Azoarcus sp. CIB: one gene and its partner. The protein of the gene in region 1 interacts with the protein of each later gene in a pairwise test. Links are inferred from orthologs where the notes say so. Each region holds a gene or a part of one and is shown on either strand. Other genes may lie near its edges. The genes, in order: cysK and cysE.

Region 1 (3,097 bases):
CGCTCCCAGGTGGGGCGCAGCAGGTCGCAGGCGCGCTGCACGTCGGGGATCACGAGTCCTTCGTAGCGCGCTTCGGCATCAAGGGGCTGCTTCTTCAGCGCCGCGAGGTCGTCCTCGTAATAGCGCCCCCCCGCGATGGCCTTGTGGAAGATCGCCGGGTTCGTCGTGATGCCGTCGACGCCGTCCTCGGCGATCATCTTCGCGAGCTGGCCTTCGTTGAGCAGGGTGCGGGAGAGGTTGTCGAGCCAGACTTGCTGACCCTGGGCGCGGACCTGGAGCAGGGGATTCATGAGCTGGAGCCGGTGTCGTGTTGGTAGTCGTGGAGATTCATTGTGCAACGAATCGGTGACGGCAAGAAGACTCCGCGCACACGGGGGTGTTGCCGGGCGTTTCCTGCGTCTGCTACGCAGCCCTCGCCGGATCGGTCCAGCCCAGTGCGTCGAGTACGCGGGCGAAGTCTTCTGCGAGGGGCGCACTCAGATCGAGCGCGTCCCCGCTGCGCGGATGGGCGAGCTGCATGCGGGTGCACGCGAGCAGCAGGCGCGAGACGCCGAAGAGCTGCGCGAACAGGCGGTTGTGCCGTCCCTTGCCGAAGGTTGCATCGCCGATGATGGGGTGGGAGATGTGCTTCAGGTGGCGGCGGATCTGGTGGCGCCGGCCGGTGGCGGGGCTGAGTTCGACGAGTGCGTAGCGGCTGGTCGGGTAGCGATCGACCTGGTAGGGCAGTTCGGTGGTGGCGAGGCGGCGATAGCGCGTTACGGCGTCCTGTGCGGGGGCGTCCGCCGCGGTCTCGGGGCGGCGCTCGGCGTCGTCGAAACGGCGCGTCAGCGGGTGGTCGATGACGCCTTCCGGGGGGGAATGGCCGCGCACGACGGCGAGGTAGGTCTTGCGCACCGCCTGTCGTTCGAAGGCCGACGACACCAGGGCTGCCGTTTCGCGGTCGAGTGCGAACAGCAGTACGCCCGAGGTGCCCTTGTCGAGTCGATGCACGGGGTGCACGTGGCGGCCGATCTGGTCGCGCAGGATCTGCACCGCGAAGCGCTCTTCATGCACGTCGAGGACGGAGCGATGGACGAGCAGCCCGGAGGGCTTGTGCACGGCGACGAGGAAATCGTCGCGGTACAGGATGGGCAGGGTTTCCGCAGCCTGTGCCGCGGGGGCCTGTGCCCCCGCGTCGGTCGTCGAAACTGCGTCGCTCAAAGCGCCGCGCCGGTCGCGTCGAACAGGCCTTCGAACAGGATGGAGCTGAGGTAGCGCTCGCCGGAATCCGGCAGGATCACGACGATGGTCTTGCCTGCGTTCTCGGGCCGCTGTGCGAGGCGTGCAGCGACGGCCACAGCCGCGCCGCAGGAGATGCCCGACAGGATGCCTTCCTCGCGCGCGAGGCGACGGGCGTAGAGGATGGCGTCCTCGTTGCTGACGGTCTCGACCGCGTCGATCAGCGACAGGTCCAGCACTTTCGGCACGAAGCCGGCGCCGATGCCCTGGATCTTGTGCGGCGAAGGCTTCAGCGGCTCGCCCGCGCGCGTCTGCGTGAGCACCGGGCTTGCGCTCGGCTCGACGGCGACCGACAGGATCGCCTTGCCCTGGGTCTGCTTGATGTAGCGCGACACGCCGGTGATGGTGCCGCCGGTGCCGACGCCCGATACGAGGATGTCGATCTTGCCGTCGGTGTCGTTCCAGATCTCGGGGCCGGTCGTCGCTTCGTGGATCGCCGGGTTCGCGGGGTTCGTGAACTGTTGCAGCAGCACGTACTTGTTCGGGTCGGACGCAGCGATCTCCTCGGCCTTCGCGATCGCGCCGTTCATGCCCTTGGCGCCTTCGGTAAGAACCAGCTTGGCGCCGTAGGCAACCAGAAGCTTGCGCCGTTCGACGCTCATCGTGTCGGGCATCGTCAGCGTGATGGGAATGCCGCGCGCGGCGGCGACGAAGGCGAGCGCGATGCCGGTGTTGCCGCTGGTGGGCTCGACGATTTCCTTGCCCGGGCCGAGCAGGCCGCGCTTCTCGGCGTCCCAGATCATCGCCGCGCCGATGCGGCACTTCACGGAATAGGCAGGGTTGCGACCTTCGATCTTGCCCAGCACCGTCGCGGGGGCGCCGTCGATGATGCGGTTCAGTTTGATCAGCGGCGTCTTGCCGATGGATTCGGCGTTATCGGTATACCAGTTCGACATATGAAGGCTCCTTGGTCCGGAAATCGGAGAATAGCAGGCGCCGGCGCGCGGCGCGCTGCCTCATTCTTCGGCGTGGCCGTTGCCCGCCGGGGTGACGCTGTTGCGTACCGTCGCTTCGGTGAGCGTCGGCGAACACATCTCGATGAAGCGGTAGGCGAAGCCGCGCAGGTAGTGCCCGCGCCGTACCGCGATGCGCGTTGTGTTGGCGGGAAACAGGTGGCTGCTGTCGAGCTGGCGGAGTTCGCCCTCGCGGCCCGCCTGGAAGGCCATCGACGCGACGATGCCGACGCCCAGCCCCAGCTCGACGTAGGTTTTGATGACATCTGCATCCATTGCGGACATCGCGAAATCCGGCAACAGACCCGCGGTGGCAAACGCGCGGTCGATGATGGAGCGACCGGTGAAGCCTTCGTGGTAAGTGATCAGCGGGTATTCCGCGATCGCCTCCAGCGTAAGCGGTGTTGCGCTGTCGAGCGGATGACCGGCGGGCACGATCACCGAGTGATGCCAAGAGTAATAGGGGAAGGACGCCAGTTCGGCTACATCCGCGATCGCCTCGGTCGCGATGCCGATATCGGCCTGCCCGTCCAGCAGCATCGACACGATCTCCTCGGGGCTGCCCTGATGGAGCTTGAGAAGCACCTTGGGGTAAGCCTTCTTGAACTCGGTCACGACCTGGGGCAGCGCGTAGCGCGCCTGTGTGTGCGTGGTCACGACGGTCAGGCGGCCTTCGTCGCGGTTGCTGTACTGCTCGGCCAGGCGCTTGATGTTGCCGGCGTCGAGCAGCATGCGCTCGACCATCACGACGAGCTCGCGGCCCGGGTCGGTGAGGCCGAGCAGGCGCTTGCCCTTGCGCACGAAGAGCTCGACGCCGAGTTCGTCCTCGAGATCCTTGATGTGCTTGGAGACGCCCGACTGCGACG
Region 2 (3,290 bases), 410 kb from region 1 along the record:
GCCCGCCACCGGCGAGCAGCGGCGCCAATTCCAGCCGCTTGTCGACAATCAGGGCGCCCGCCCCCAGCGGTCCGCCGACCTTGTGCGCCGACAGCGTCATTGCATTGACACCCAGCGCGCGGAAATCCACGCCGATCTTGCCCAGCGCCTGGACCGCGTCGGAATGGAACCAGGCACCGGCTTCCTTCGCCTCGCGGGCGAGCGTCGCTACGTCCTGCAGCACGCCCGTCTCGTTGTTCGCGAGCATCACCGACACGAGGACGGGTTTCGCCGCCAGCACGGCCAGCCAGTCGGTGCGCTTGACCAACCCGGCACGATCGACGGCGATTTCACGCAGCGTCCAGTCGGCGCGGCGCAACTGCTTCGCCGGTTCGCGCACGCACGGATGCTCGATCGCGCTGATCGCGATCAGCCCCGGCTTCATCAGGCCGGCCGCGCCCTTCACGAACAGATTGTTCGCCTCGGTACCGCCACTCGTGAAGATCACTTCCGTCGCGTGGGCACCGACCGCCGCTGCGACCTGCGCACGCGCCTCGTCGACCGCGGCACGCGCCTGGCGCCCGTATTCGTGCCGGCTCGATGCGTTGCCGAAGCGGCTGCCGAGCCACGGCAGCATCGCGTCGCGCACGGCCGGCTCGAGCGGGGCAGTGGCGTTCCAGTCGAGATAGACGGGGGCGAACACGCTCGAACCGTCCCGTCAGGCCGCCGCTGCCTCGCGCATCGCGACCATCGCGCGCCGGCGCACGTCCTTGAGGACGCTCATGTCCGGATCCGGCTTGACCTCGCGATGGACCAGCGCGTTCAGCGTCACCGAATCGAGATACTCGTACATGCGCTTGTTGAGGTTCGCCCACAGGTCGTGCGTCGAACAGCGATGCTCGTCCTGGCAGTTCTGCTTGCCTCCGCACTGCGTCGCGTCAAGCGGCTCGTCCACCGCGACGATGATGTCGGCAACGGTAATGCGCGACATGTCGCGCGCCAGCCGATAACCTCCGCCCGGACCACGCACGCTGGTGACCAGCTTGTGGCGGCGCAACTTGCCGAACAACTGTTCGAGATACGACAGGGAGATTTTCTGCCGGTCGGCAATGCCGGCCAGCGTAACCGGCCCCTCGGCCTGGCGCGATGCCAGATCAATCATCGCGGTGACGGCAAAACGTCCTTTGGTGGTCAGTCTCATGTCGGAGCTCCTTCTGTCGCGGAGATTCTCGCCCGGGGGAATACCCGAACGTTTCGCTCAACTATACGGAGCCCGACAAAATCAGTCAACTAATCGGATTTCACTCAATCAACCATCTTCGATAGGCGCTCGGCGTCGAATTCGTCGCTCCTCTCGATCGCCACGTCGAGGTTGAATCCGGCCTTCTCAAGACGCTCCACCAGCATCTGGATGCGACGGTCCGTCTCGACCGCGTGATCGAGCAGTCCATGCAGCGCCTTGCTTAGCGGGTCGTCCATCTGCTTCGTCACGCCATAGGCGGAGAAGCCCATCTGCTCGGCCTTCTGCTCGCGAGCACGGTCGCGCGCGTTGTCCCGGTCCGGCTCGATGACGCGCGCAGGGTTGCCCACAGCGGTCGCGCCCGCGGGAACCGGCTTCACGACGACAGCATTGGATCCGACGCGCGCGCCATCACCGACCGTGAACCCGCCTAGCACCTTGGCGCCGGCACCAATCACGACGCCTTTTCCCAGCGTCGGATGACGCTTCGTCCCGCGATACAGGGAGGTGCCGCCCAGCGTCACCGCCTGATAGATCGTGCAGTCATCCCCGATCTCCGCCGTCTCGCCGATCACCACGCCCATGCCGTGGTCGATGAAGACGCGCCTGCCTATCGTCGCCCCCGGATGGATTTCGATACCGGTAAAAAAGCGGCTGACGTGGCTGACGAATCGCCCCACCCAGTAGAAGCCGCGCTTCCACGCACCATGCGCGAAGCGGTGCAGGAACAGCGCATGCACGCCGGGATAGCAGGTCAGCACCTCCCAGGTCGAGCGGGCGGCGGGGTCGCGTTCACGAACGCTGGCCAGATCTTCGCGCAGACGGCTGAACATGAGTTACTTGCTCCGGTGTCCCGTTTTTCTATTTCCGAGTATTTTACTCAGCTTTGCTTTCGAACGCACTAATGATGCCGCGGAGGATGTTCACTTCCTCCTTTTCGAGCCGTATGCGGCCGAACAGGCGGCGCAAGCGCTGCAACAGGCGCTTGGGATTTGCCGGGTCGTAGAAACCGCTGACCGTCATCGCCTTTTCCAGATGACGATGAAACCCCTCGATCTCCTCGAACGCAGCCAGGTCCGGGAGTGGCTCCGCGGGCGGAACCGGATGCAGCGCCGCCATGCGCAGCTCATAACACAGCAGCTGCACCGCGGCTCCGAGATTGAGCGATGAAAATGCAGGGTTTGCAGGAATCGTCACCGGCAGCGAGCACAGCGCAACCTCCTCGTTCGTGAGCCCGCTCGTTTCGTTGCCGAACACCAGTGCGACCTCGCCCTTGTCGGCAAACGACACCAGTTCCGGGGCCGCCTCGCGCGCATTGCGCACCGGCACCGAGCGCTCGCGCCGCCGTGCCGTGACGGCGGCCGACAGGATCGTGCCCTCGAGCGCCTCCTCGAGCGAGCCGACAACCCGCGCGGCCGCGAGGAGATCTCCAGCCCCGGAGGCGCGCGCCTCCGCCACCGGATCGGGAAAGGAGGCGGGTGCGACCAGCCAAAGCCGGCCAAGCCCCATCGTCTTCATCGCGCGCGCAGCGGCGCCGATGTTGCCCGGATGGCTTGTACGGGAAAGTACGATGCGGATGCGGTCGAGCGCGATGGCGCTGTTCATATTAAAATGCTTCGTTTTATTGGAATTCTTTCGAGCGGGACGCTCTCCGGGCCCCCGACTCCAGCGAGACCGACGCGCATGCACCCCACCCTGAACATCGCAGTGAAAGCCGCCCGCCGCGCGGGCTCCATCATCAATCGCGCCTCGCTGCAGCTGGACCAAGTGTCGGTCCAAGCCAAGTCCCCGAACGATTTCGTCACCGAGGTCGACCAGGCGGCCGAGGCCGCCATCATCGAGGTTCTGCGCGAAGCATACCCGGAGCACGGCATTCTAGCAGAGGAGTCGGGCGCGTCCGCGCAGTCCTCCGACAGCGAATACCAGTGGATCATCGACCCGATCGACGGCACGACGAACTTCATCCACGGCTTCCCCCAGTACGCGATCTCGATCGCGCTGACGAAGAACGGCGTGCTCGATCAGGGCGTTGTCTACGACGTGACGCGCAACGAGCTGTTCACCGCCACCA

What was found.
Region 2: the proteins of cysK (region 1) and cysE interact in binary tests that used the Escherichia coli proteins (3 or more experiments, as listed by UniProt). The link is inferred for Azoarcus sp. CIB from one-to-one orthologs.

What each region holds. Positions count from the first base shown.
Region 1 is NZ_CP011072.1:3,523,978-3,527,074, reverse strand. Bases 186-2,963 are described here. They hold cysK (cysteine synthase A), read right to left. Parts: upstream 2,175-2,963; coding sequence 1,197-2,174; downstream 186-1,196. Other genes in these bases: AzCIB_RS15700 (CysB family HTH-type transcriptional regulator), read right to left, coding at 2,235-2,963; AzCIB_RS15710 (pseudouridine synthase), read right to left, coding at 403-1,200; tal (transaldolase), read right to left, coding at 186-290. In the rest of the region: more of tal, read right to left, coding at 1-185; more of AzCIB_RS15700, read right to left, coding at 2,964-3,097.
Region 2 is NZ_CP011072.1:3,112,025-3,115,314, forward strand. What follows is about bases 169-3,139. They hold cysE (serine O-acetyltransferase), read right to left. Parts: upstream 2,053-3,139; coding sequence 1,285-2,052; downstream 169-1,284. Other genes in these bases: AzCIB_RS13715 (cysteine desulfurase family protein), read right to left, coding at 169-682; iscR (Fe-S cluster assembly transcriptional regulator IscR), read right to left, coding at 698-1,180; AzCIB_RS13730 (RNA methyltransferase), read right to left, coding at 2,096-2,824; AzCIB_RS13735 (inositol monophosphatase family protein), read left to right, coding at 2,903-3,139. Also shown: more of AzCIB_RS13715, read right to left, coding at 1-168; more of AzCIB_RS13735, read left to right, coding at 3,140-3,290.